2 regions of the Streptomyces canus genome follow, and region 2 is predicted to be linked to the other one. Evidence: riboswitches for the same ligand, from Rfam matches in the RefSeq annotation. Region 2 holds a riboswitch; the other holds the start of a gene.

Region 1 (14,364 bases), 1.8 Mb from region 2:
GTCTTGATCTGGCCGCAGTTGGTGGCGACGGCGAGGTCGGCGATGGTGACGTCCTCGGTCTCGCCGGAGCGGTGGGACATCATGCACTTGAAGCCGCTGCGCTGGGCGAGCTCGACGGCGTCCAGCGTCTCGGTGAGCGAGCCGATCTGGTTCACCTTGACGAGCAGGGCGTTGGCGGCGCCGTCGTCGATGCCGCGGGCCAGGCGCTCCGGGTTGGTGACGAACAGGTCGTCGCCGACGATCTGGACCTTGTCACCGAGCTTGTCGGTGAGGACCTTCCAGCCGGCCCAGTCGTCCTCGAACAGCGGGTCCTCGATGGAGACGAGCGGGTAGGCCGCCACGAGCTCCTCGTAGTACTCCGTCATCTCGGCGGCGGAGCGGTCCTTGCCCTCGAACTGGTACTTGCCGTCCTTGTAGAACTCGGAGGCGGCGACGTCGAGCGCCAGGGCGACCTGCTCGCCGGGGATGTAACCGGCTTCCTTGATGGCCTCGAGGATGAGGTCCAGGGCGGCGCGGTTGGACTCCAGGTTCGGCGCGAAGCCGCCCTCGTCACCGAGGCCGGTGGACAGACCCTTGCTCTTCAGGACCTTCTTGAGGGTGTGGTAGACCTCGGTGCCCCAGCGCAGCGCCTCGGAGAAGGACTCCGCGCCGATCGGGGCGATCATGAACTCCTGGATGTCCACGTTGGAGTCGGCGTGCGAGCCGCCGTTCAGGATGTTCATCATCGGCACCGGCAGCAGGTGCGCGTTCGGGCCGCCCAGGTAGCGGAAGAGCGGGAGGTCGCTGGCCTCGGAGGCGGCGTGGGCGACGGCGAGGGAGACGCCGAGGATGGCGTTGGCGCCGAGCGAGCCCTTGTTGTCGGTGGCGTCCAGGTCGAACATCGCCTGGTCGATCAGGCGCTGCTCGGTGGCGTCGTAGCCGACCAGCTCCGGGCCGATCTGCTCGATGACGGCCAGGACGGCCTTCTCGACACCCTTGCCCTGGTAGCGGTTGGGGTCACCGTCGCGGAGCTCGATGGCCTCGAAGGCACCCGTGGAGGCGCCGGACGGGACGGCGGCACGACCCGTGCTGCCGTCGTCGAGGCCGACCTCGACCTCGACCGTGGGGTTGCCTCGGGAGTCCAGGATTTCCCGGGCTACGACGACGTCGATGGACGGCACGAGCATCTCCTTCTTGGGGTCTGACACGGTCCGCCGGGACCGCGGTGGGTTCTGCGAGACCGAGCCTAACCGGCTCCGGGGGATCGGCCACCGTGTGGACCGCCCCGTGGACAGAACCGAAAGTAAATTGTTTCTGAACTGAACAAAGACGGCCCGGGGCGGCGCATGAAAAAACCCCGCCCCGGTGCGTACGGGGGAACACGCACCGGAGCGGGGAGCCCGTGGGGACGGGGGGACCCTCACGAGGCCTTCATCGTGAAGGACACGGATGTGAGGGCGCTGTGGTTCAGCTGGGCCTTACTTGAGGTGCAGCTGCTGGCCCGGGTAGATGAAGTCGGCGTCGGTGATGATGTCCTTGTTCAGCTTGAACAGCTTCTGCCAGCCGCCCTTGACCTTGTGCTTCTCGGCGATCGAGCTGAGGGTGTCACCCTTGACGACCTTGTACTCGCCGTCGCCCTTCTTGACCTTCTTGCCGGTCGGGGTGGTGACGGTCTTCTTGGCCGCCGGACGGTCGGTCGAACGGGAGGCGCTCTGCTCCTCGGTCGAACGGCTGCTCGTGTTCGAGGAGCTGTTGGAGGAGGACGAGCTGCTGCCGCCGCTGTAGGTGGCGCTGGACAGGCCGGTGCCGCAGACCGGCCAGGCACCCTTGCCCTGCGAGGCGAGGACCTTCTCGGCGACGGCGATCTGCTGGGACTTGCTGGCCTGGTTGGCCTGCGCGGCGTACTGCGTGCCGCCGTACGCGGCCCAGGTGGAGGCCGAGAACTGCAGACCGCCGTAGTAGCCGTTGCCGGTGTTGATGGACCAGTTGCCGCCGGACTCGCACTGGGCGACGGTGTCCCACTCGGAGGCGGTGGCGGCGGAGGCGTTGCCGGCCGCCATCAGCGGGGCGGCGATGGCGACACCGGTGACACCGGCGAGCGCGGCGGCGCGAGTGGCCTTGGACGGACGACGGTGCTTGCCCTTGCCGGAAAACAGCATGGTGGATCCCCTCACCGACGCCTACGAGGTGAGCTGTCGGGTTCGGGCCGGTTGAGTTGCCCGGCCGCGCACCTCCCGGTGCACGGCTTAACCCCAAGCCGGTTCCAGCTCAACTGCTGGGCCCGGCACTTACCTTGGGTCCCCCGCTCCTGCCTACGGCGCTGTTAAGCGACGACTGTTCCCGTACGGCCGCTGGCAGGATTCGGCGTTGCGACAGACGGGGCTCGGGTTGCCGAGCGGTGACGACCGTAGACACGCGTTCGGCGGAATTTCAAAGACGATCAGGGCTTCTGAGACTCATCCCACACTTTCACCAAAGTGGACATTCGGTGCGAAGTGTGACGTGAACTCCCGCTGTTTTTCTGGGCTTTTCCGCCCTATTCAGCCCCTGTGTCGAGCGTCTGACCGGCGACGATGTTGCTCGGGTCGGCCCCGATGCGGTCCTTGTTCTCGGCATAGAGGGCGCGCCATCCCCCGTCGAGGCCAAGGGAGTCGGCGATGGAGGCGAGGGAGTCGCCCTCCTGGACGGTGTAGGTACGGGCGGCGTGGCGGCCGGCCGCGGAGGAGGCCGCGCTCTTCGTCGCATTCTCCTCGGCGCTGCCACCCCGGTGCTTGCCGGAGCCGAGGGCGCCGACGTCCACGAGGGCCGAAGAGCTGCCCTCCTGCCACGACTTGTCCGCTTCGTCCTCTTCTGGGTTCACCACGGGTGAGCTGTCGGAAGACTGCGCCCCTTCCGCGGCGGAACCCTCGGAACCCGAGGAGTTCTTTTTGTCCGACTTGCCGGAACCCTTGTCACCGCTGGAGGGGGTGGCCGACGGCGAGGGAGTCGTGGACGAACCGTCCAGCGCGCCGAGCAGACCGGAAGACTCTCCGGAGCCCGACGAGTTGGAGGAACCGGACGAACCGGATGATTCCGACGAGCCGGACGCGGAGGCCGAGGGCGTCCCGCTCTCCACACCCGTGTCGACATCGGCCGAGCTCGAGTCCTTGCTGAGACCGTTGAGCAGACCGCAGGTCGGCCACGCGGCGATGCCCTGGTCCGCGAGAAGCTTCTCGGCCACGGCTATCTGCTGGTTGCGGCTGGCCAGATCCGCGGTCTTGGCGTATTCGAGGCCGCCGTACTTCTCCCAGTTCTCCTGGGACATCTGGAGGCCGCCGTAGTAGCCGTTGCCGTCGTTCGCGCTCCAGGAGCCGCCGCTCTCGCATTCCGCGACCCGGTCCCAGGTGGTGCCGGTGGCGGCGCTCGCTCCGGTCGCCCCGAGCAGTGGGATCGCGATGGCGGATCCCGTCACACCGGCCGCAATGAGGAGAGCCGGAGCCTGACGGGGGCGACGGTGACGACCGTTCCCGGAGAGCATGGGGGGACCTTTCCCGAGAGAGCAGGGACCTGCGCGGCGGGTGGTGCAGGGCACCGCGCTGGTCCGTGAACGTATAGGGATTCGATCACTTGTCACAAGTTAATGCCGCGTAGATCACGTGAAGATCACAGACTTGAGGGCACGTCATGTTTACGAGGCCCCGTGCGGGGATAGGCCGGACCCCTCGGTCGATTACCGGACGGGCGTGAACTCCACGGGCAAAGTGCGCAGTCCACGCATGATGAGTCCCCCACGCCAGCGCAAATCGGCTGAATCCACCGCGAGTTGCAGGTCCGGGAGACGGGTGAGGAGGGTGGCGAGCGCGGTCTGCCCCTCCAGACGGGCGAGCGGGGCACCGAGGCAGTAGTGGATGCCGTGGCCGTAACCGAGGTGCTGATTGTCACGGCGGGACAGATCGAGCACATCGGGGTCGGCGAACCGCTCGGGATCCCGGTCCGCCGCCGCGAGCACGACGAGCACCGGGTCACCGGCCGCGATGTCCTGACCGCCGATCCTCAGGGGCTCGGTGGCGAACCGCCAGGTGGCCAGCTCGACCGGGCCGTCGTATCGCAGGAGCTCCTCCACACCGGTCTCCAGGAGGCCTCTTTCCCCGGCGACCAGGGACTGCTGCAGCCGGTTCCGCTGCTCGGGGTGGGTGAGGAGGGCGTACACGCCGTTCCCGATGAGATTGACGGTGGTCTCGAAGCCGGCGAACAAGAGGATGAACGCCATCGCCGCGGCCTCGTTCTCGGTGAGGTGCTCGCCGTGGTCGGAGGCGCGGATCAGTCCGGAGATGAGGTCCTCGCCCGGGGCCGGCTCGTCGGGCAGCGCTTCCCGCTTCCGGTGGATGAGCTCGGCGAGATAGCCGCGCATCTTCTTCACGGACCGCGCGACCCCGCCGCGCGGCCCCCCTCCGTGACGGATCATCATGCCCGCCCAGTCCCGGAAGTCGTCCTGGTCCTCGCGGGGGACGCCGAGCAGGTCGCAGATCGCGTAGATGGGGAGCGGGAAGGCGAAGTCGTGGATGAGGTCGGCGGTGCCGGTGGTCGCGAACCCGTCGATGAGGCGGTCGGTCAACTCCTGCACCCGCGGCGTGAATTCGGCGACCCTCCGGGGTGTGAACGCCTTGCTGACGAGCCGTCGGAGCCTGGTGTGGTCCGGCGGGTCGATGTTCAGCAGATGCGTCATCAGCTCCGCCTTGCGCTCCCCCGGGATACCCGTCTTGCCCCTGGCGTGCGCGGGCTCGTCGTGGTGCGCCGGGTTCTTGCTGAGCCGCTGGTCGGCGAGGGCCTGCTTGGCATCGGCGTACCGGGTGACCAGCCAGGCCTCCACCCCGCTGGGCAGCCGGGTCCTGTGCACGGGGGCGTGCTCGCGGAGCCAGGCGTAGGCGGGATAGGGGTTGGTGGCGAACTCCCAGGAGAACAACTCGGGGGCGGGAGTCGTGGCGGCGGGGACGGCGGGGGACGCGGGGGTGCCGGGGGTCGCAGGGTCGGCGGGGGTGGCTGAGGGCTGGTCGGTCACTCCTTGACGTTATCCGGCGGGTGGGGTGCCTCGACCTCCCGGATCGCGTCCCGGTACAGCCGTGCCGCCGCGCGCAGGGCCGCCTCCGGGTCGACGCCCTCCGCCTCGGCGCGGGCGGCCAGGACGAGGAGTTCGTAGCCGATGCCCTCGGTCTTCGGGAGCGGGACGTCCAGGCCCGCCGTCCGAACCCGCGACGCCAGCTTCGCCGCGAGGGCGAGGCCGGGCTGGCCGAGCGGGATGCCTTCGGTCACCGAACTGCGCTGCTTCTCTATCGCCTTGGTGCGCAGCCAGTGCGCCTTGACCTCCTCCGGCGTGCTGGCCGTCTCGTCGCCGAAGACGTGCGGATGGCGGTGGATGAGCTTGGCGACGATGCCGCCGGCGACGTCGTCGACGGAGAAGGGGGCGTCCGGGTCCTCCTCGGCGATACGGGAGTGGAAGACGACCTGGAGCAGGACGTCCCCGAGTTCCTCGCGCAGTTCGTCGCGGTCGCCCTCCTCGATGGCCTCGACGAGTTCGTACGCCTCCTCGATGCCGTACTTGGCGAGGCCCTCGTGGGTCTGCTGGGAGGACCACGGGCACTCGGCGCGGATCCGGTCCATGACCTGGACGAGGTCGAGGAGCCGGGCACCGGGCAGGTCGTAGGAGGCGGGGAGCAGCTCCAGCTCGGGCATCTGTATGCGTCCGGATCCGGCGAGGCGTGCCAGACCGTCCGTGAGGGCCGGCTCGCCCTCGCCCGTGGCCACGACGACCACCGTGTGTCCGCCCGCGCACGCTCCGACCAGCTCCTCGGCGGTCGGGGACGTCTCGTCGACCGCTATCCCCGCCTCCCGCAGATACGGCAGCTGGGGATGGGCTCCGTCCGCGCACAGAACATGGTCTGCGGCGTGCAGCGCCTGCCAGGCGGGCCAGGACAACAGGCCGGGGGCGACGCGGTGGCTGGTGGTGAGCAGGACGATGCGGCCGGGGGCGGACGCCGTGTCCGGGTCCTGGTCAGGGGCGGGCTCGAAGCCGGTTGCGTTCACAGTTCGAAGCTAACGCACGGCGTCGACGGGGCGATCGGTTTGTCCACAGGCGGGGGATGGCGGGGCGATCGTACGATCATCCGCCTGCCGTGTGGGCTGCCCCGCTACGTCGGGCTGATCCCCGGGTGCGGGCTGCCTCGGTCCCGCTACGCGCTCTGCTCGCTGCCCGCCGTCGTGACCTCCCGCACCCACGGGGTCTTCGCGTCGACGCGGGTGCTCTTCGCGACGTCCCAGGTGCCGTAGCGCGGGTTGAGGTCGACGTCGAGTTGCTTGGACGCCTTGCTCAGGGCGTTCCAGAAGGCGGGGTCGCCGGTGTCGGTGCCGAGCTTTCCGGCGAGTTTCTGGGCCTCCAGCTGGAGGAGGAGGTTCTCGTCGAGGCGTTCGGGGGCGATGCCGTACTGCTGGAGCCATGCCTTCTCCAGGCCCTTGGCACCGCCGGCCTGCTCCTCCAGGCCGGAGCGCAGCTCCTGGACCTCCTTGCGGGTGACGGACACGTCCGCGTTCTCGGCCGCCCGGTGCAGCACCTGATCGAGGACCATACCGTGCAGGACGTCGCGGGTGAGGGTGCCGGTCTTGGCGACGGCCTGCGCGTACTGGGCCTCGTCGGTGACGGCCTCCCGCTGCGCGTCCCGCACCTCGGTCACCCGGTTCTCCAGCTGCGCGACAGTGATCCGCTGCCCGCCGACGACGGCCGCGGCGCCGGGATGCGCGTCGCTTCCACACGCGGTGAGCAGGGGTGCCGCGGCGGCGAGCGCGGCGGAGAGGACGAGCGCGGTGCGACGACGGCGGTGCAAGGAGGCCTCCCGAGGAGATTGTGCGACGGTGCACAAGGTCTTGCGGTGATCGATGGTAGGCAGGGGACCGGCTCTGGCCAACCCATTCGACCAACGATTCACCAGGACTTCGGGCACCGCCGCGCCACGCGCGCGTGGTTGCCGTCAGCCGGTGATGGCCACCGGACCGTCCCACGCGTCCCGGTCCACGGTGATCGTGTAGCCGTTGCGCGACTCCTTGCTGTTCACGAGGTACTGGTGGCCACGGCTGTGATCCGTGTACTGCGTGGCGCCGAAGGGCCAGTCCGCGGTGGTGGTGTTCTGCTTGTCCCACAGCGCGTACCAGAGGTTGCCCGGCAGGTCGGTCTTGTTGGTCGCGTTGGCGATCGCCTTGGCGCTGGAGCTGGTGAAGCCGTAGAAGCCCGCTCGGTACGTCTTCGCGCGCAGGGTCTTGTCGAAGGCACGCACATAGGTGAGCACGGCGTCGTTGCACGCCTTGTTCGTGATGTCGTACGCCTCCATGTCCAGATAGATCGGGCTGCCGACCTTCATGCCGAGCGCGGAGGCCTTGGCCACCGCGTCCGCGCCGTCCGTCGCGCCCAGGGAGGCGGCGGTGGAGGCGGTGAGCTTCTCCGGGTTGGAGCCGCTCTGGCAGGGCGGCTGGGCTCCGACGTAGAGCGGGATGAGCTTCCAGCCGACCGTGCTGACCGACTTGACCCAGGAGGCGGTGAGGTTGGGCTGGGAGCAGCCCCGGTTCTTGCCGCCCACGTAGACGGCGGCGGCGCCGTAGAGGCCGCCGTGCCAGGCCTTCATCGCGGAGAGGGAGGGGGCGGCGCAGGTGTCGAAGGCGCGGCCGGTGTACGTCTTCTGCGCCGGCCAGGTGGTCGCGGCCATCGAGCTCTGCGCGGCGAGACCCGCGCCGGCGACCACGGCGGCTCCGGCGACGCCCCACGTGACGTATCTGCGCTTCTTCGACTGCCGATGGCTGGACATGGACGACCCCACCCCTGGATGTGCTGTTGGTTGTGCTGTACATGGTGATTTGGCTGAAACGAAGCGTAATCCAAGCGGCGGAGCCTTCTAACCCCGCACCTGTCCCAGCCACTGGAGCGTCCGGCGGACCTCGACCGCGAGCGGGTGCGCCGGTCCGTGCAAGCGCTCCACGTCGTGCAGCAGGCGCGCGAGTGTGTCGTGGGCGGCGGCGCGGTCGCCGAGGGCGAGCAGGAGGTGCCCGATGCGGCGGCGGACGTCGTGGGCGAGCTGGGGGTCGCCGGCCACGTACTGGTTCTCGTAGTACGGCAGCAGGGCGCGGTATTCGGCCAGTGCGGCCGCGGGTTCCCCGAGTTGTTCCAGACACTGGGCGGCGTCGTAGCGGAAGCGCAGGGACTGCGGGTCGGCGTGGCCGGCCTCGGTGGCGCGTTCGTCGGCGAGGCGGCGCAGTTCGGGCAGTGCGCGGCGGTACTGGCCGTCGTCCATGAGGGTGGCGGCGTACTGCTTGCGCAGGGTGCGTACGACCGGGGAGTTCACGCCGTGCTGTTCGGCGGCCGCGGGCAGGATGCCGCCGAGGATGTCGACGGCCTGGGTGATGCGGCCCTCGCCGAGAAGCCGCTTGACCTCGTCGACCGCGCGCGCGACGTCCGGTTTCTCGGTCGCCTCGGGGACCGGTGTGACCGGGGCGGGCTGGGGCGCGGGCGTGCGGGCGCGGTCCGGCCAGGGGGCGTGCGGGCGCAGGAAGGGGCGGGTGGGGTCGAGGGGTGCTCCGGTGGGCATCCCGCGCGCGGGCAGGAGCAGCGCCAGGTCCTCGTACACGTCCTGCGCGGAGGCCGGGCGGTGCTGCGGGTCCTTGGCGAGCAGCCGCAGGACGAGCGCTTCGAGGGCCTCGGGGACTTCGGGGCGGGTGCGGCGCACGGGCAGCGGGGGCTCGTACAGGTGCCGGTGCAGTACGCCGAGCGCGGTGGAGCCCGCGAACGGGACGTCGCCGCTGAGCAGTTCGTGCAGCAGTACGCCGAGTGCGTACAGGTCGGTGTACGGGCCGACCGCGCCGCCCATGGCCTGCTCGGGCGCCATGTAGGCGGGCGAGCCGATCGGCGAACCGGTGTGGGTGAGACGGGTGGTGTCGGTGTCCATGACGGAGGCGACACCGAGGTCGAGGACGGTGACCGTGCCGTCCTGCTTCACCATCACGTTGCGCGGCTTGAGGTCGCGGTGGACGATCGGCACGGCGTGCACGGCGCTCAGCACGGCGCACAGTTGCGCGGCGACCGCGACCGCCCACTGCCAGGGGTACGGGTCGTGCTCGGCGAGATGGTCGGAGAGGTCCGCGCCGTCGACGTACTGCATGACGAGGAACAGCTCCTCGCCCTCGCTGCCCGCGTCGTGCACGGTGACGAGCCCGGGGTGGTCGACCTGCGCGGTCACCCGGCACTCCCGCACGAACCTTCGGCGCAGTTCGTCAGCCTCCTGCCCGGCCACCTTGTCGGGGCGCAGCAGCTTCACCGCCACGCGCCGGTCGAGCCGCTGGTCGTACGCCGTCCACACCTGGCCCATGCCGCCCTGTCCGATGAGCGTGGACAGTTCGTAGCGGCCGGCGACGACACGTCCTGTCGCCACGGTCACCTGCCGCCCTCGGGGTTGCCGTCGTGCTTGCGCAGATAGTCGCTGAGCTCGTCGAGTTCGGCGCGCACCTGGTCGATCCGGGCGGGCGCGGGGCGCTGCGGCGGCGGGGGCGGGACGACACCGGGGGCGGAGACCGGAGGTGCCGGCGGCTGCGGCAGAAGCGTGGACGTGTACGGCGGTGGTGTCGGCTGCGGATAGCCGTAGCCGCTGTGGACGGTCGGGCCCTGGGGCGGCGGGTGGCCCGCGAACCGCCGCTGCTGGTGCACCCGGATGTCCATCACGACGAAGTACACACTGCTGAAGAGACCGAGGAGCAGGACCAGCGACATGGCGACGTCGGTCCTGGGATCGCTCTCGGGCAGTGAGCCGACCACCGCGAAACACGCGATGGACACCGGAAGGCTCGCCCAGGACAGCACCCAGTCGATCGACCGCCCGCGCAGGAAGGCGATCCGGAACAGCGGAGCGCAGGCGAGCAGGCCGCACGAAAGGAAACCGACGGCGGCGAGCACCACGCGCAGGGTGATGACCGTGCCCGAGTCGCGGGCGGGCGGGGCCGCGCCGTGGCCGTACATGAACGCTCCTGAACCGGGATTCGATGTGGGGTTCGAGCGTATAGGCCGATACCGACAACTGGTCACGGGTTGTACCGAACCGTTGTCGTCCTGATCAGTCGGGCGCGACCGTTCCGTCGGTGAGCCCGTCGTACATTCCGCGCACGAGCTGCTCTCCGAGCCGGCCCGCGTGCCTGAGCGCCCGCTCGAACTCGTCGAGCACGCGGAAGCGTTGGCCGTAGCGCCGTTGTTCGTCGAGCGGGAGCCTGGGCAACTGGAGCCTGCGCACGTCCAGGCGGGTCGCGGTGGAGGCATAACTGCTGGCCTGGCGGTTGTTGGCGGTGCCGCGCAGGAAGCCGGCCAGGAACCAGGGGTCGAGCGCCGCCGGATCGGGGCGCAGCAGCACGAGGTTGCGCCCCAGCGCGGCGCCCCCGGTCGTCGCGTCGATCACGCGCGCCACCGAGCCGCCGCCCAGCACCGGTACGACGACGTCGCCCGGTTCGGTCAGTACCGCCTCCTCCTCGCTCTCGGGAAGCGTCCCGGAGGGGTCGGCCCCGAAGAGGACATCGTGGTCGGTGAGCACGGGCACGCGTGCGTGGCCGCCGTTTCCGCCCGTGCGCAGCATCAGGGCTCCCCCGCGCGCGAGTTCGCCGATGGTGGTGAGCGGCCACCGCGCGGGGTGCGCGGCGTCGCCGCGCGGCGGGGTGAGGTCGGCGGTCAGGCGCAGGGTTTCGCCCAGGTGCTCGCGCACGGCCGTGAGCTGGTCGGCGCCGCCGGCCGCCGTGGGGGGTGGCAGGTGACGGGCGGGAGCGAGGTCCACGTCGTCGTCGAGGAGTTCGATGACGGGCAGCGCACGGGCCACTCCGGGCCGTTCCGGGAAGCGACCGGGCCGTCCGAAGGCCTGCCAGGCGTCGAGAACGGCCTCGCGCACGGCCCGCCAGTCCGGCCCGCCGCGCCCCTCCCCCGCGAACTGCCCCACGTCGACGAGGAGCACCTCCGGCTGCGCGGGCGCCTTCTCCGGGCGGCGCAGCACCCACAGGTGCAGCGGGATGTTGTACGGCGGTGCCGCCCCGACCGGCAGGGCGATCACGGCGCGCAGGGCGCCGCGGCGCAGCAGATCGGCACGGATACGGCGGCCGGAGCGGCGGGAGGCGGCGGCGGGCGGCATGAGCAGGACGCCGGCGCCGCCGTCCTTGAGGCGCGCGAGTGCGTGCTGGACCCAGGCGAGCTCGGACTCGGTGCGGGCCGGGAAGCCGTACTCCCAGCGGGGGTCGTAGGCGAGTTCGTCGTGGCCCCAGTTGCGCTCGTTGAACGGCGGGTGGCACAGGACGGCGTCGGCGCGCAGCCGGGGGTGGGCGTCCGCGCGCAGGCTGTCGCCGACCGCAGCGTGCACGGTGGACCAGGTCTGCAGGGCGAGCCGGAGCGTGGTGAGCGCGGCGAGTTCGGGGGCGTTGTCCTGGGCGTGGAGCTCCTGGTCGGGGCGGGTGGCGGCGGCCCGCAGGAGGGCGCCGGTGCCGCAGGCCGGGTCCAGGACGGTGCGGGCGGGGCCGGCGAGGTCGGCCATGAGAGCGGCCAGGTCGGCGGGGGTGAGCGTGTACTGGCGCGGGTTGGCGTCGAGGTGCCGGCCGAGCAGGAACTCGAAGGTCTGCCGGGCGCCCAGCTCGGCGGCCAGCTCGGCGACGCCCCGCAGGAGGGGGGCGGAGGGCAGGAGTTCCGAGCCGGTGGGGAGGTGAACGGCGGGGTGGGTGTTCACAGCGGAGGGGGTGTGAACACCGGAGGCGGGGCGTGCGGGGGGTGGGGGGTTCACGGCGTTCGCGGTGTTCACGGCGTCCGCGATGTTCACTCGGCTCGCGGGGTTCACGGCGTCCGCGGCGGTCGTGCCGTCCACGGCGTTCGCCGAGGCCCGGTCGGCGTCGGGGGTGTGAACCCGCCCCGGGGTGTTCACAGCGGGTGCGGTGTTCATCGCCGACTCGGGTCCGAATCGCGGCGTGAACACCTCCCGCAGCGCCCCCGGCAGCATCTCCGAGAGGCGCTCGTCGGAGCCGGCGCTCACCTCCAGCCAGACCGTCGGGCGGTCGTGGATCAGCAGCAGGAGGCAGCCCGCGTGGGTGAGTGCGGTGACCGGGCCCTCAGGGTGGCCGGAGAGCTGCTGCCAGACGCGTTCCCGCAAGGGGACCTCAGCGAGTTTTCCCTGCTTGCGCAGCCAGGACTCGACCTCGGCGAGCGCGAAGGACGGGCTGGTCTCGGTGCCGCCGACGGGCCTCGGGAAGTCGGCGTGCCGACGGCGCCAGTTACTGACGGCCGCGCGGCCCACGCCGGCCAGCCGTGCGATACCGGCAGCGGTCACCTCAGTCGTGTTGTCCTGCACTCGCCGCTCCCCTCGTCGTACCGCAGCAGCCCTGCGGTACGCATGTGACGTCGAGCATACCGATGTAGGCAAGATCCACCCCTTCACGGCCGTGTACGCCAGAGACACCGTGAATCGTGTTGACTCGGTTCACAGACTCTGCTCTCATTGACCCGGCGAACGAGAAGACCGTCGATTGGCGGTGGTCGTCGCGTCGGGAGGGGGACACGGCCATGGGCATGAAGGGCAAGATCGCGCTGGGTGCCGTCGTGGGAGTCGTCGTCATCGGAGTCGTGTCGGCGAATGCCGGGGACAACGGGGACGGCGGCACCGGCAAGGCCGAGGTCGCCGAGAAGGAGGCCGCGTTCGCGGGGGACGGCGACTTCCAGGTCGGTTCGGACATCAAGCCCGTCACGTATCGCACCACCGGCAACAGCGACGGCATGTGCCATTGGGAGCGGGCCAAGGACGCCTCGGGCGAGATGGACGCGCTGCTGGCCAACGACAATGTCACCGGCACCGGTTACGTCACCGTCAAAGCCACCGACAAGCTCTTCAAGTCGAGCGACTGCAACGGCTGGGAGGCCGTCGACGAAAAGGCGAAGGGCTCCCCCGCCGCCCGGATGTCCGGTGACGGCGGAATGTTCGCAGTCGGCGCCGACATCGCCCCGGGCACCTACAAGTCCACCGGCAACACCGACGACTCCTGCTACTGGGAGCGCACCAAGGACGCCGACCACGGCGTCGAGTCGATCGTCGCGAACGACAACGTCAACGGCACGGCGGTCGTCAGGATCAGCGCCTCGGACGCCTACTTCAAGACGACCGGTTGCAAGGACTGGAAGAAGACCGGCTGAGCCGGCCGGCCCGCTTCCGTCTCCTTCCGCTCACCACCGGGGGCGCGTCCCACGCACAGCGCGCCCCGCACCTCATCACCTCACCGCATCCCCACCAAGGAATCACCATGCGTCGTACCGCACTTGCCGCTCTCTGCATCGCAGCCGCGGCCACCGCAGGACTCACCGGCTGCCAGCCCGGCCAGGACAAGGCGGACAGCAGGACGAGCGCGTCCAGCGCATCCGCCGAGCCGGGCAAGTCGGCCGCGAAGAAGGAACCGTTCGCCGGGCTGACCGGCGGCGAGATAGCCGACCGGGCCATCAAGGCCACGACCGGAGCCTCGTCGCTGCGCATGAAGGGCGCCATCCCCGACGACGAGAGCGGCGGCACCATCAGCCTCGACGTCCTCCTGAACAAGAAGGGCGAGTGCGCCGGCACCATCGGCATGGGCGGCAAGGGCAAGGCCGACCTGATCAAGACCGGCGACATCGTGTACATGAAGTTCGACGAGGCGCTCCTGCGGGAGCAGAGCGAGGGCGAGTCGAAGGCGGACACCGACGCGGCCGTGGCCATGCTGGCCGGCAAGTGGACCAAGACGAAGGCGACGGGCGAGGACGCCAAGGAGTTCGAGGGCTTCTGCGACCTGGGCGCGGTGCTCGACGGCGCCGAGGACGGCAACTCCGACGCGAGCCGCGGCAGCACGACCACCGTCGACGGGGCGCCGGCGATCACCCTGCACGAGAAGGACGGCAAGGACCGCTACACGCTGTATGTCGCCACCGAGGGCAAGCCGTATCTGCTGCGGATCGACAGCACGGCCGGAGCGGACCAGGGGTCGGTCATCTTCAGCGACTTCGACGAGCCGGTCCCTGCGCAGAAGCCGGCCGGCGAGATCCTGGACCTCGACGCCCTCGGCGGCTGAGCCACGCCGAGACTCGGCGCATCAGGACGCACCAGGGATGCGGCACGCTCAAAGGGCGTGCCGCATCCATACGTTGGGCTCGACGTACACCGCATAGCCGCGCTCCGGCTCGCACCGCACCGGCACCAGCGCCCCGGGCACCTCGATGTCGCCCTGGGTGTCGAAGGGCAGTCCGGTCCAGCCGCGCCACTGCTCCAGCGAACCGGACACCGTCATGGAGGCCGGTGCCACCGCGTGAACGACACCGCCGGCCCGGGCGTGGACGCGCACCCAGGG
Region 2 (14,364 bases):
TCCCGCCGGAAGCGGAGGGGGGCGGAGGGCGCGTCCTCGGCGGGGGCCGTGCCCTGGGGAGTGGTGGGCGGGGCGGGGGCGTCTGTCGTTGTCCGGCCCCCGAGGGTCTCGGTGTGCGGGTCCGCCGGTGTGCCTCCTTCCTTTTCCTTCCGCGTGCCCGCGCCGGGGCCGGTGCCCGGGTCCGGGCCTCCGCCGGATCCGGCGCCCGCGGCGTGCTGGTGATCTGTCATGTGTCCATGGTGACGGTCGCGGGGGCGTGGCGGGAGTCGGAACGACCCTGGCCGGACCCTGATATCGGCCCTGAGAAGGGGGGAGGGAAGCGTTCGGGCGGCGCGCCGGTCGAAGATCAGGGGAGTCTCGGGGGCCAACCCTGATGCCCCCGCATCCCGGCCGTGTGACCATCGATGGCATGCCGGAAGCCGCCACAGCGCCACTCGTCGAACCGCGGCCGCCGCGCAAGCTCTACCGCAGCAGTGACGGACGCTGGCTGGGTGGTGTGGCGCGGGGGCTCGCCGGGCATCTCGGGTTGCCCGTGATCTGGGTGCGGCTCGTCTTCGTCGGCCTGTTCATGGCGGACGGGCTCGGTGCGTTGCTGTATGCCGCGTTCTGGTTCTTCGTGCCGCTCGGCGTGGGCGGGGTCGGCGGCCAGCGGTCCCCGTCCCTGGTGTCCACCGAGACCTCGCCGGACGGCCGCCGCAGACTCGTCGCCCGCCGCCCCGACAAGGGCCAGATCGTGGCCCTGCTCCTCATGGTCGTCGTGGCCATGGTCTTCGTCGGCAACGTCAACGTGGGCAACGGTGCCAAGGCCTACCTCTGGCCGGTCGTCCTCGTCGGCGCCGGGGTGGCCCTCGTCTGGCGCCAGGCGGACAACGCCCGCCGGGCCCGCTGGATGGAGGTGGGCCGCCGCCGGCGCACCCTGACACTGCTGCGTGCCGCGGGCGGTGTCCTCCTCGTCACCGCCGGTGTCTCCGGGGTCTTCGTCCTGCAGGGCTCCGCCGCCCACCTCGGCTCCGTCCTGCAGGCGGCCCTCGCGGTCCTCGTCGGGATAACGCTCCTCGCGGGGCCGTATCTCGTCCGCATGACCCAGGACCTCTCCGAGGAGCGGCTGATGCGCATCCGCGCCCAGGAGCGCGCGGAGGTCGCGGCCCACGTGCACGACTCGGTGCTGCACACCCTGACCCTGATCCAGCGCAACGCGGAGAACGCCAACGAGGTGCGCCGCCTCGCCCGCGCCCAGGAGCGCGACCTGCGCACCTGGCTGTACAAACCCGAGGGCACCGGCAAGGACGAGGCCGACGAACCCACCGAGCTCGCCGACGCCGTGCGACGCAATGCCGCCGAGGTCGAGGACAAGCACGGCGTCCCCATAGAGGTCGTGGTCGTCGGCGACTGCCCGCTCGACGAGAGAACCGGCGCGCAGATGCAGGCCGCGCGCGAGGCGATGGTCAACGCCGCCAAGTACGGTGGCGAGGGCGGCGCCGTACAGGTCTACGCCGAAGTCGAGGGCCGGACGGTCTTCGTGTCCGTCCGGGACCGGGGCCCCGGCTTCGACCTCGACTCGATACCCGCCGACCGGATGGGTGTCAGAGAATCGATCATCGGCCGCATGGAGCGCCATGGCGGCACGGCTCGGCTGCGTGCGGTGCCGGGCGGCGGCACGGAGGTCGAGCTGGAGATGGAGAGGGCGGAGACGTCATGAGCGACCCCACCGGGGCGAACACGGACCCCGTAGAACCGACGCCGGCCGGCGGCGCGGGCGAGCGGCACGTGCGCGTGGTCCTCGTCGACGACCACCGCATGTTCCGTACGGGTGTCCAGGCCGAGATCGGCCGGACCGAGGAGACCGGTGTCGAGGTGGTCGGGGAGGCCGCGGACGTCGACCAGGCCGTCACCGTCATCACCGCGACCCGCCCCGAGGTCGTCCTGCTGGACGTCCACCTGCCGGGCGGCGGCGGGGTCGAAGTGCTGCGTCGCTGCGCCCCGTTGATGGCCGACGCCGAACAGCCCGTCCGCTTCCTCGCCCTGTCCGTCTCGGATGCGGCCGAGGACGTGATCGGAGTGATCCGCGGCGGTGCGCGCGGCTATGTGACGAAGACGATCACCGGCACGGACCTCGTCGACTCCGTCTTCCGCGTCCAGGAGGGCGACGCCGTCTTCTCGCCCCGCCTGGCCGGGTTCGTCCTGGACGCCTTCGCCTCCACCGACGCCCCGCCGGTCGACGAGGACATGGACCGTCTCACCCAGCGCGAGCGGGAGGTGCTGAGGCTCATCGCGCGCGGTTACGCCTACAAGGAGATCGCCAAGCAGCTGTTCATCTCGGTGAAGACGGTCGAGTCCCATGTCTCGGCGGTGCTGCGGAAGCTGCAGCTGTCCAACCGGCACGAGCTGACCCGGTGGGCCACGGCTCGGCGGCTGGTCTGACGGTCACCCCACCCGCGTCGCCCCCGCGAACGGCATCTCGTCGATCGGTGCCACCCGCACCGGCGCCGAGGGGTTCGGGGCGTGGATCATCCGGCCGTCGCCGATGTAAAGACCGACGTGACTGATGCCCGAGTAGAAGAACACCAGGTCGCCCGGGAGGAGTTCGGAGCGGGAGACGCGTTGGCCGGCACCGATCTGCGCGTAGGTCGTGCGGGGCAGGGAGATGCCCGCGGAGCGGTACGCGGCCTGGATGAGGCCCGAGCAGTCGAAGGCGTCCGGGCCGGTGGCGCCCCAGACATAGGGGCTGCCCAGTTTGGAGTAGGCGTAGGAAACGGCCTCCGCGGCACGGGAGTTGGGGGCTCCCTCGGTGGCCGCGCCGGGGGCCGTCAGATCCTCGCGCGCGCCCGAAGCGGCCCGGGAGGCGCGGTCCCCGCCCGCCTGCAACCCCGCCCGTTCCCCGGCCGGCAGCTGGGACATCAGCCGGCGGGCCGCGCCCAGTTTTCCGGTGATCGTCTGCTTGTGGCGCTTCAGCTCAGCCTGACGCGACTTCAGCGAGGCCAGCTCGACGTGCGCGGCCCCACGCAACTGCTCGATCTCCCGCAGTTGCCGGCGTACGTCCGCCACGGAGGCGGCCTGACGGGTACCGGCCCGTTCGGCGAACTCGGCGCTGTCCAGGTACCGGTCGGGGTCGTCGGTGAACGCGAGCTGCATCGCGGGGTCGAGGCCGCCGCCGCGGTACTGCGCCGCGGCGATCGTACCCAGCGCGTCCCGTGCCTCGTTGAGCTGCTCCGTCCTGCGGGCCGCCTCGTCCCGCAGGGTGCCCAGCCGGGTCTCGGCGGCCTCCGCCTTCTCCTTCGCGCCGTTGTACTTCTCGGTGGCGGCCTCGGCCTCCTGGTACAGCTGGTCCACCTTCGCCTTGACCTGGGTCGGTGTGAGCTGCGGCTCGGCGTGTCCGGTCCCGTCGAAGCCCGTCGCCGTCGCCGCCCCCGCGAGGGCGATCGTCGCTGCCGTACGGACCGTGTGGCCGCCGGCCGAGCGCCTGCGGGACTTGCGGTGCGCTGCCACGTGGACTTGCACGTCCTTTCCTCGACCGCCCGCCCGTCCCGGGCTTCACGGACGTACGGACGCCAGGGGGAGCGGCCGTACGACCGCCCGGGGCGGTGTGCGCGTCCGGCGGCGGCCTGCACAGGGGAGCGGGCCGCCGCCGGACCTTTCTCGGCGGTGGTGGCCGACTGCCGCCCCTGGCCCGGGCGGCGGTGGGGAGCCGGTCACCTGGTGGAGGACGCTAAACCTGACCGTGACGGGGAGGTAACGCGTTGTGCGGAACTGCCGCCAGGGGACCGCCGGTTGACCGAAGGTGACCGTGATCGCGGGCCGGCTCCGTCGACTTCGCGCGGTGCGCTGACCGAAGTCGGGATTCCGGGACCCAGGGCGGGTGCCGAATGCTATGGGCCGCATATATGCAAGATCTCTCAAGGGGCCGGTGCGGGTGCGGCTCGCGGCCCGGCATAGGCTCCGGCCTCATGGACGTACTCATCCATCTCTTCGTCGGCCTGCACATCATCGGCATCGCCGCGCTGCTCGGCGGGTTCCTCACGCAGATGAAGGCGATGGGCCGGGGCACCGCCCGATTCGTCCCCGCGATGCTGCACGGTGCCGCGACGATGCTGGTCACCGGGGTGATCCTGGTCGGCCTCAACCAGGCCGACGACCAGCACGTCAACAACATCAAGATCGGCGTGAAGCTCGCCCTGCTGATCGTGATCCTCGGCCTCGTCTATGTGAAGCGGGACGACGAGACAGTGGACAAAAGCCTGTTCGGCCTGGTCGGCGCGCTGACCACGGCCAACATCTTCATCGCGGTGCTGTGGACCTGACGGCGGCACGGGCGGAGTCGACCGCCCCCACGGCGACGGCCGCCCAGGCCGCCACCGAGATCCACAGCAGCACCTCACCCGGAGTCTCGAGCCACGGGACATCCAGGGTGGCGGAGACCGACAGGGTTGCCGCCGCGGTCATGCCCATGGGGAACACGGTGGCCCAGCGGCGCGCGTCGTAGCGCGGGCGCGGGCGCACGAACTCGGCCACCAGCAGTACGGCGTACCAGGCCAGGTCGAGCACCAGCAGGGCGACGGTCACCGCCCGCAGGACGCCGTGGTCGTCGTCGTTCCACAGGTACAGGCGAGCGCTGTCGGCGGCGATCAGCTGCGAGCCGGCGAGCGCCGAGATGGCGAGCGCGCCGCCCGCGATCCACTGGTCGCCCGGTCCCTCCAGCACCTGGCGCAGGTCGAAGCGGAAGAGCGCGAGGCCGTAGAGGACCAGGCCGAGCCAGAACAGTACGAGCGCCGTGTGCGCGAGCCATGCCGCCGACTCGGCCGCGGCGAGCGTGGCGCAGAGGACCGCGAGGCCCTGGGTGGCCACACAGCCGAGGAACACCCCGCCGGGCATCCGCCGCTTCCCGTGCTTGACGACGAGCATGATCAGTACCGGCCACAGCAGCGCGGACAGTGCCAGCAGCGCCTCGGCGAGGGTGTGACGGCCGAGCTCGGAGAAGCGGGTGCCGAGGACGGTGGTCGCCGCCACGGCCGTCAGGGCGCCCGGTGTCCCGGCGTCCGCGAACCATCGCGCGCGCTCCCGCAGCAGGCGTACGGCGACATCGGCGGCCAGCCCCAGCCAGGCCGCACAACCGATCACCAGGGCGACCCGGGACAGCGTCTCGTGGTCGGCCAGATGCAGCCCGACCGACACGATGCCGGTCGCCATCACGGCGGCCCCGGCCGCGGGCGGGCGCCGCGTCCACCAGACGCGCAGGGGAGAGTGCGGGGAGGTACCGGACATGTGCCGATGCTAGGAAGCTCCGCCTGCCGATCCGGAGGGGCGCGCACGCGCGCGTGCGGAAATCGCGGAAATACGCGCGGGCGAAGGAGTCCCGCCCGCGCGCTGGTGACCGGCGGTGCCTAGGCGGGGCGCACCACGCTGTGGATCGCCGACTCGCCGTCGTAGTAGATCGACTCCTCGCGGACGTACGCGCCCGGCTTGGGGGCGTGGATCATCATGCCGTTGCCGATGTAGAGGCCGACGTGGCTGATGTCGTCGTAGAAGAAGACCAGGTCACCGGGCTGGGCGTCGGCGAGGGAGACCGTGGTGCCGGCGTTGACCTGGTCGTAGGTGACGCGGGGGAGGTCGACTCCGGCGGCCTTCCAGGCGGCCTGGGTGAGGCCTGAGCAGTCGTAGGAGTCGGGCCCGGTGGCACCCCAGACGTACGGCTTGCCGATCTGCGCGCGGACGAAGGCGAGGGCCTTGGCGGCCTTGGTGGCGTACGAGGAGTCGGTCGCCGTCGACGTGCTCTCCTGTGGGGCGGTGGCCTCCTGCGCGGCCTTCTCCGCGGCCGCCTGCTGCCGCGCCAGCTCGGCGGCCTTGCGGGCCGCCGCCTCCTGCTTCTGCTTCTCGAGCGCCGCGAGCCGCGCCTTCTCCTGGGCCGTCAGCTCCGACAGCATCTCGCGAGCGTCGGCGAGCTTCTTCTGGACGGTCGCCTTGGCCGTCTTCAGGTCGCTCTGCGTCTCGGTGAGCGTCTGAAGGCTCTGGGAGGCCTCCTGACGCTTCTTCATCGTCGCGGACTGCTCGGAGACGTAGTCGTCGACCGCGCCCTTCTGGCGGTTCGTCAGACGCCCCATCAACTGCGTCTGGTCGAAGTAGTCCTGAGGGGTGTCGGCGAGCAGGAAGGTGGCCGTGTCGGGGGCCGCGGCGCCGGTGCGGTACTGGGCGGCGGCGAAGGAACCGAGCTCCTCCCGCGCCTCGTTGAGCTTCTCGGTGCGCCGGGCGACGTCGTCGAGCAGCGTGTCGACCTGCTTGCGCTGCGTGGCCGTCTTCTCCTTGGCCGCGTTGTAGTTGTCGGTCGCCGACTCGGCCTGGCGGTAGAGGTCGTCGACCTTCTTCTCCACCTCTTCGAGACTCGGCTTGTCATCGGCCGGCGCGGCGTTCGCCGACTGGGACAGCAGGGCCACGGAGGTGAGGGCGGCCGTCGCGAGGGCCGGGGTCCGTATGCCTGCTACGCGCGTACCCACGGGACGCGACTTGCGGTGCGACGCCAAGGGAGGCGACTCCTTCCGTGCTCCGCCTGCCGAGTTAGCTGTCGGGTTCGGGCGAGATGCTTCGGAAGGTTTGCCCTACGGCGCTCCCTGAGCGGGAGTCGGCCGATTCACCCCAAGTTCGGTGGGTCCCCGGCTCCGGGCGCGCGGCGGCGCTGCGGACTCGGCGGAGGCCGTGCGGCCCGGCGACGTTCGCCGGTGGGGGTCGTACGGCCTGCCCGAACGGTAGCCAACGGGTGTGGCCCCTGTGAAGGTTGATGTTCGATATGCCCGATACATTTTCGTGACCTTGGCCTCATGCGTCGCTCCGCGTGGCCGATCCGGAGTGATCTGCCATGGCTTGGGCGTATTTTCTTCGGAGTGGCATTGCCCACCCGTGTCGCGGCGTCGCCGAGGCGGGCCGGACCAGCCGGACCTGCGTCGGACTCCGCTCTGCCGTCACCAAGATCTACCGGGTCGGGGCGCGTGGAAGCACCGCCGGTTGGTGCAGGGGCTCCCCTCGGGCGCTGTACGGCGAGGCCTGGGGTGTCGAGACCTACGCCCTGCCGGAGGCCGGAGGCCGGGGTGCGGGGTGTCGGCAGGCTGCTGCGCGTCGGCCCCTGGACCGGCCCGACGCCGGCGAGATGCACGTCAGCGGGCTCCTCGCCGACGTCACGACCAAGGGCGGGCAGGCGCCTGGCGGCCAGGTCTGGAAGATCATCGGGCTCTGATCCGAGTGGATGTTCTCGGGGCGGCGGCGGGGTGTCAGTGGGGCACCCTAGACTCGGAGAGCGATGAGCAGCCTCTTTGACGACAGCTTCCTGGCGGACCTCCAGGCCCCTAGGGCCCATGGGGAAGAACCGCCGCCGCCCGAGGACGAGCACGTACCGGAACCCGTTCCGGACGATCTGTTCGGTGGGAAGTTCGACGTGCCCCCGGACCGGGACCCGTACTACCGCGACGGTGCCCCCCGCCCGGTGGTGGACCCGGCCGCGCTCCTGGACGGGCTGAACGAGAACCAGCGCGCGGCCGTGGTGCACTCCGGCACCCCGCTGCTCATCGTGGCCGGCGCCGGCTCCGGCAAGACCCGGGTGCTCACCCACCGCATCGCCCATCTCCTCGGCGAGCGCCACGTCCACCCGGGTCAGATCCTCGCGATCACCTTCACCAACAAGGCCGCGGGCGAGATGAAGGAGCGCGTCGAGCAGCTCGTCGGTCCGCGCGCGAACGCGATGTGGGTGATGACCTTCCACAGCGCGTGCGTGCGGATCCTGCGGAGGGAGTCGAAGAAGCTCGGGTTCACCTCCTCCTTCTCGATCTACGACGCCGCCGACTCCAAGCGGCTCATGGCCCTGGTCTGCCGCGACCTGGACCTCGATCCCAAGCGGTTCCCGCCGAAGTCCTTCAGCGCCAAGATCAGCAACCTGAAGAACGAGCTGATCGACGAGGAGGACTTCGCCGCCCAGGCCACCGACGGCTTCGAGAAGACCCTCGCCCAGGCCTACGCCATGTACCAGTCGCGGCTGCGCGAGGCGAACGCCCTCGACTTCGACGACCTGATCATGACCACGGTCAACCTGCTCCGGGCGTTCCCCGATGTCGCCGAGCACTACCGCCGCCGCTTCCGGCACGTCCTGGTCGACGAGTACCAGGACACCAACCACGCGCAGTACGCGCTCGTGCGCGAGCTGGTCGGTACCGGCGAGCACCCCGTCGACGTACCGCCGGGTGAGGACGACCTGCCGCCCGCCGAGCTCTGCGTCGTGGGCGACGCCGACCAGTCGATCTACGCCTTCCGCGGCGCGACCATCCGCAACATCCTCCAGTTCGAGGAGGACTACCCGGACGCGACGACGATCCTCCTGGAGCAGAACTACCGCTCCACCCAGACGATCCTCACCGCCGCCAACGCCGTCATCGAGCGCAACGAGTCCCGCCGCCCCAAGAACCTGTGGACCAACGCGGGCGCGGGCGCGCGCATCACCGGTTATGTCGCCGACACCGAGCACGACGAGGCGCAGTTCGTCGCCGACGAGATAGACCGTCTCACCGACGCGGGCGACGCGAAGGCCGGCGACGTGGCCGTCTTCTACCGTACGAACGCCCAGTCCCGTGTCTTCGAAGAGGTCTTCATCCGCGTCGGCCTGCCCTACAAGGTCGTCGGCGGCGTCCGCTTCTACGAGCGCAAGGAGGTCCGGGACGTCCTGGCCTACCTGCGCGTCCTCGCCAACCCGGAGGACTCCGTGCCGCTGCGCCGGATCCTCAACGTCCCCAAGCGCGGCATCGGCGACCGTGCCGAGGCGATGATCGACGCCCTCTCCCAGCGCGAGAAGATCAGCTTCCCGCAGGCCCTCAAACGCGTCGACGAGGCGTACGGCATGGCCGCGCGCTCCACCAACGCCGTGAAGCGGTTCAACGTGCTGATGGAGGAGCTCCGTACCGTCGTCGAGTCCGGCGCGGGCCCGGCGACCGTCCTGGAGGCGGTCCTCGAACGCACCGGCTATCTCGCCGAGTTGCAGGCCTCCACCGACCCCCAGGACGAGACCCGCATCGAGAACCTCCAGGAACTGGCCGCCGTGGCCCTGGAGTTCGAGCAGGAGTCCGGCGAGGGCGAGGCCTCCGTCTCCCTCTCCGACTTCCTGGAGCGGGTCGCCCTGGTCGCCGACTCCGACCAGATCCCCGACGAGGACGAGGACGGCTCCGGGGTCATCACCCTGATGACCCTGCACACCGCCAAGGGCCTGGAGTTCCCGGTCGTCTTCCTCACCGGCATGGAGGACGGCGTCTTCCCGCACATGCGCGCTCTCGGCCAGACCAAGGAGCTGGAGGAGGAGCGGCGGCTGGCCTACGTCGGCATCACGCGTGCGCGTGAGCGGCTGTATCTGACCCGGTCCGCCCTGCGCAGCGCGTGGGGGCAGCCGTCGTACAACCCGCCCTCCCGTTTCCTGGAGGAGATCCCGGCGCAGCACGTGGACTGGAAGCGCACCGGTCCGACCGCCGCTCCCGCGGGACCGGTCTCGGGGGTGGCCGCCTCGCTGTCGTCCTCCCGTTCCCGCTCCTCGGCGTCGGGCGCGTCCGGCTTCGCGACGCGCAGGACCTCCGAGAAGCCGGTGGTGGCGCTGGCCGTCGGTGACCGAGTCACCCACGACCAGTTCGGGCTCGGCACAGTGGTCGGAGTGAAGGGCACGGGGGCGAACGCCGAGGCGACGATCGACTTCGGGGAAGCGAAGCCGAAGCGACTGCTGCTGCGGTACGCGCCGGTCGAGAAGCTGTAGCCGCGGGGGGGGCTGGGCCCGAGGTTCTACGTCGGGTCCAGCCCGTGGCTGCGCAGCCACGGCAGCGGGTCTATGGCCGAACCGCCCGCCGGGTGCACCTCGAAGTGCAGGTGGGGGCCGGTCGAGTTGCCGGAGTTGCCGGAGTACGCGATCGGGTCGCCGGCCTTGACCGTCGTACCGGAGGCGACGCGGTAGCTGGAGAGGTGGCAGTACCACGTCTCGGTGCCGTCCTTCGCCGTCACGACCATCATGTTGCCGTACGCGCTGTTCCACTGCGTCCGGACGGTGCCGTCGGTCGCGGCCATCACCGTCGTGCCGTACGACACCGGGAAGTCGATTCCGGTGTGGACGGACATCCAGTTGACGCCGGCCTGGCCGAAGTAGGCGCTGAGACCCCGCTGCGCGACCGGAAGCGCGAACTTCGGACGCAGCCGCTCCTTGCGGGCCGCCTCCTCCGCCGCCTTCTTCTTCTCGGCGACCTGCTGGGCCTTGAGGTCGATGCGTTCCTGCGTGCGGCTGGCCCGGTCGGCGAAGTCGTCGGCACCGGCCGAGAGGCTCTCGAGCTGGCTGTCCAGCTTGTTGTTCGCGACGGCCGGTTTGACGCCGGTCGTGTCCGCCAGGGTCGTCGAGGTCTCCTGGCCGTCGCTGGTCAGCGTGCCGACCGAGGCGGCGGCGATTCCGGCGACGCCCATGACACACGCCGAGGGGACGGCGATGGTCAGCAGCGCGGAGCGCTTGGCGGGCATACGGCGCCGGGAGCGGTTGGCGGTGCGCGCGGCCACGCGGGAGCCCTGGGCGGGGATCGGCGCCGGACCGGCCTCTTCCTGCTCGTCGAGGAGCGGGGCGTCGGCGTCGTGGACGGCGGGCATCTCACCCGTGGCCGTCGACTCGCCGTCGTGCGGGGCGTGTTCGGCGTAGGCGTCGCCGTGGGGATTCGCCTCGCCGTACGCGTGGGTCTCGTCGTAGGTGTGGTTCTCGCCGTACCCGACCTGCTCGAACGCGGCCGTCGCCTGCGGGTCGGCCGTCGTGCCCTCGGAGTTCCACTGCGTGGCGTCGTACGCCCCGGTGTCGAAGGCCTGCGTGCCCCATTCCCATTGCTGGGTCTGGTCGGCCGGGCCCGCGGACTGGTCCTGCTGGTTCCAGGTGCTCGCGTCCCACTGTCCGCTGTGGTCGGTGCCGCCCGACTGCGGAGGGATCACGGAGAGCAGCTGCTGGTCCGCGCCGCCCCACTGCGTGGCGTCGTACGCGCCGGTGTCGTAGGCGGCGTGGTGCTGGGCCGCGTACATGTCGTAGTTCAGGGTCTGATGACCGCCCGTGGTCCACGTCGAGGCGTCGTACGAACCGGTGCCGTCGCCCGGCATGTTGCCGAAGAGCGGGTCGGCCTCAAAGGTGCCGGTGGCGTGCGCGTCGGCGGTGCCAGGGGTGCCCGCGGCGTCGAAACCAGTGGCGTCATAGCCGCCGTACGGGGTGAAGTCGCCGTACTGGGCTTCCTGGTTTCCGTACGACGCGTAGTGCGACGAGTCGGCGTCGGAAGCCGGAGTCGGGGTGGTCATGGTCCCCGACGGGTGACGGTCGTTCACCAACTTCTCTTTCGCCTCGACAACAGGGGCTGCCAGAGCAGTGCGGCGACTGTACCCGGCGGTATGCGGGCGCGACAATCTTCAACTGGTTTCGGGCGCGCAGGAAACGGGCATTCGACCGTGATTCGGGGGACTGCGGGCGTGACCTTGGCTTTGTGTTCGAAGGTTGTTCGATGTCGGTTCGCGGTCCGACGGCTGTCGAGGAGCTGTTGGCGGTCTGTGCCCGGTGGTCGATACGACCGTTACGCCACGGTCAGTCCCCCGGTCCGGCCGGCCGTCTCCTCTCCGGCCCGCGCGGTGTCGAGCACCTGCCGTATGCCGGTCGCGACGGCCGGGTGCACGGGCAGGGCGAGATGTCCGATCCCGCTCACCCGGACGTTCTGCGCCATCAGGTCCGCATGGTCGATGCAGGCGGTCTCCAGCGGGTCCATCACGTGGTCGAGGTCGCTCCAGAAACTGACGAAGTGCGTACGGCAGCCCGGGGCCGGACGGGTGAGCTCCTCGAGCAGCTCCGAGCCGGGGCGCATCTGGCGCACGATCGGGTGCGCGTTCGCCAGCGGCACCACTCGGGTGCCGGAGTGCGGGGTGCCGAGCGTCACCAGCGTGCGGACCCGGGTGTCGCCACCGAGGCGCTGCACGTAGTACCGCGCGATCAGGCCGCCGAGGCTGTGCCCGACGATGTCGACCCGCTCGCTGCCCGTGCGCTCGCAGATCCCCTCTATGTGACGGCCGAGCAGTTCCGCCGCGGCACGGATGTCGCAGGTCAGCGGGGAGTAGTTGAGCGACTCGATCTGCTGCCTGCCGTGCTGGGCGAGGCTGCGGCGCAGGAGCACGAAGACCGAGCGGTTGTCGATGAAGCCGTGCAGCAGCACGACCGGGGGCTTCGCCTCCGTCGGCAGCTGTGCCGCGCCGTCCTCGGGCGAGGGGAGCGGGGGAAGGGGGGAGCGGCGCTCCTGCGTGATGCCGGAGGGATAGAGGAGGAGATGCCCCGCGAGGATCGCCAGCTCGAGCGCGGTCGCCTTCAGGAGGGCCAGGGAGAGTCCCGCCAGACTGCCGGGAAGCAGACGCTGGCAGAGCGGGAGAAACGGCAGCGCCGCCTTGGTGACCTTCATGGCCGACCTCCTGTCGGCACACGGGAGGACAGCTCCGTCCCCCGTGTGCGCTCATGGGGAGTCGCGGCGGAGGGCGTCGTCGACGCGGCGCGAGTGGGGCGCGGGGGGTGGGTGCGGCGGGCGGCGCGGGGTTCCGGGGTGGCTGTGGCTGCGGATGCTGGCGAAGCCGACGGAACGGGTGGAGCGGGTGTAACCGGTAGTGCTGGTGATGTCACTGATGTGAGTGGTGCTGGTGATGGTGCTGCGCCGGTGACGTGACGAGCCGCCCTGTCGGTGTGGCGACGAGGCTCCCCGCTGTCGTGCCTTACCTGTCCTACGTGCCCTTCGTGCCGTCGCCGGCGCGCCGCACCACCGTGGCGCGCGGCCTGCGGCGCGGCGGTGCGGCGACCTCGTTGCGGCTCCCGAACGTGTCCCACGTGTGATTTTCCCCCTTGGCGTCCGCCGCGAAACTGCACGGTGCGTGATGGTGGCGATAACGTTCGTTCACATTCCCGGCCGGTGCGGTACTAGTCGGTAGGAATGGGCAGAGGAATGGACGCAGTCGCTTCTTGGAGGCAGTGATGGGTGTGGCAGCCGGTCCGATCCGCGTGGTGGTGGCCAAGCCGGGGCTCGACGGTCACGATCGCGGAGCCAAGGTGATCGCGAGGGCGCTGCGCGACGCGGGCATGGAGGTCATCTACACGGGCCTTCACCAGACCCCCGAGCAGATCGTCGACACCGCGATCCAGGAGGACGCCGACGCGATCGGCCTGTCCATCCTCTCCGGGGCCCACAACACGTTGTTCGCCGCGGTGATCGACCTTCTCAAGGAGCGGGAGGCGGAGGACATCCTGGTGTTCGGCGGCGGGATCATCCCGGAGGCGGACATCCCTCCGCTGAAGGAGAAGGGTGTCGCCGAGATCTTCACGCCGGGGGCGACGACTCGGTCGATCGTGGACTGGGTCCGGGAGAACGTTCGGCAGCCTGCCGGGGCGTAGCCGCTGCGCTCGGCCTCAGCGGGGCAAGCGGTTCGGGGGGGTGTTGTCGGGTGCGGAGGCGGATGCGAGTGCGGGTGCGGGTGCGCTGTGGCTGGTCGCGCAGTTCCCCGCGCCCCTAGGTAGTCGCCGCCCGCCGCCCGCCGCCCGCCGCCCGCCGCCCGCCGCCCGCCGCCCGCCGCCCGCGGGTGTGGGTGTGGGCGTGGCAACCGATCTTCGCGCGCGGGCTACTCCACCCCCAGCTCCTGCGCCATCGTCGCGCGTAGCCGCAAGGTCGTCACCAGGCGCTGGAATGCTTCCGCCCAGTAGCCTCCCGCCCCGGGGCTCGCGTCCTCCCCCTCGTCCGGCACCGCCATCAGGCCCTCCAGCCGCCCCGCCTCGGCCGGATCGAGACATCGCTCCGCCAGCCCCATCACCCCGCTGAAACTCCACGGATAACTCCCCGCGTCCCGTGCGATGTTGAGCGCGTCGACCACCGCCCGCCCGAGCGGCGCGGCCCACGGCACCCCGCACACCCCGAGCAGCTGAAACGCCTCGGACAATCCGTGGGTCGCGATGAACGCCGCGACCCACTCGGCCCGTTCGGCGGAGCCCAACGTGCTCAGCAGCCTGGCGCGCTCCGCCAGGGACACCGCCCCCGGGCCCCCGGCCTCCGGCGCCGCGGGTGTCCCGAGCAGCGCCCGCGCCCACCCGGCGTCCCGCTGCCGTACGGCAGCCCGGCACCACGCCGCATGCAGTTCGTTCCGCCAGTCGTCCGCCACCGGCAGCGCCACGATCTCCTCGGGCGTCCGCCCACCGAGCCGCCCCGGCCACACTCCCAGCGGCGCCGCCTCCACCAACTGCCCGAACCACCAAGAACGTTCCCCCCGCCCCGAGGGGGCCTTCGCTACGACGCCGTCGCGCTCCATGCCCGAGTCGCACTCGTGCGGCGCCTC

Evidence for each region. Region 2 has a riboswitch for cyclic di-AMP ahead of OG841_RS18525 (C40 family peptidase). Riboswitches for the same ligand answer to the same signal wherever they lie in the genome.
Region 1: linked by a shared signal. The riboswitch ahead of OG841_RS27275 (transglycosylase family protein) and the one ahead of OG841_RS18525 (C40 family peptidase) in region 2 are both predicted to bind cyclic di-AMP.

Annotation. Positions count from the first base shown of each region.
Region 1 covers NZ_CP107989.1:5,939,196-5,953,559, reverse strand. Annotated here, with positions in the region: gene eno (phosphopyruvate hydratase) at 1-1,166, opposite strand, end outside; gene OG841_RS27275 (transglycosylase family protein) at 1,458-2,138, opposite strand; cyclic di-AMP (ydaO/yuaA leader) riboswitch at 2,142-2,309, opposite strand; gene OG841_RS27270 (transglycosylase family protein) at 2,516-3,496, opposite strand; gene OG841_RS27265 (cytochrome P450 family protein) at 3,689-5,017, opposite strand; gene OG841_RS27260 (nucleoside triphosphate pyrophosphohydrolase) at 5,014-6,039, opposite strand; gene OG841_RS27255 (SurA N-terminal domain-containing protein) at 6,186-6,833, opposite strand; gene OG841_RS27250 (glycoside hydrolase domain-containing protein) at 6,978-7,805, opposite strand; gene OG841_RS27245 (serine/threonine-protein kinase) at 7,893-9,386, opposite strand; gene OG841_RS27240 (hypothetical protein) at 9,425-10,003, opposite strand; gene OG841_RS27235 (N-6 DNA methylase) at 10,098-12,350, opposite strand; gene OG841_RS27230 (hypothetical protein) at 12,563-13,186, shown strand; gene OG841_RS27225 (hypothetical protein) at 13,294-14,088, shown strand; gene OG841_RS27220 (GNAT family N-acetyltransferase) at 14,137-14,364, opposite strand, start outside.
Region 2 covers NZ_CP107989.1:4,134,993-4,149,356, reverse strand. Annotated here, with positions in the region: gene OG841_RS18555 (PspC domain-containing protein) at 1-230, opposite strand, end outside; gene OG841_RS18550 (ATP-binding protein) at 374-1,699, shown strand; gene OG841_RS18545 (response regulator transcription factor) at 1,696-2,421, shown strand; gene OG841_RS18540 (C40 family peptidase) at 2,425-3,486, opposite strand; gene OG841_RS18535 (hypothetical protein) at 3,945-4,298, shown strand; gene OG841_RS18530 (tellurite resistance/C4-dicarboxylate transporter family protein) at 4,276-5,259, opposite strand; gene OG841_RS18525 (C40 family peptidase) at 5,379-6,512, opposite strand; cyclic di-AMP (ydaO/yuaA leader) riboswitch at 6,521-6,688, opposite strand; gene OG841_RS18520 (hypothetical protein) at 6,845-7,219, shown strand; gene pcrA (DNA helicase PcrA) at 7,283-9,763, shown strand; gene OG841_RS18510 (M23 family metallopeptidase) at 9,790-11,316, opposite strand; gene OG841_RS18505 (lipase family alpha/beta hydrolase) at 11,586-12,455, opposite strand; gene OG841_RS18500 (cobalamin B12-binding domain-containing protein) at 13,016-13,432, shown strand; gene OG841_RS18495 (DUF5691 domain-containing protein) at 13,657-14,364, opposite strand, start outside.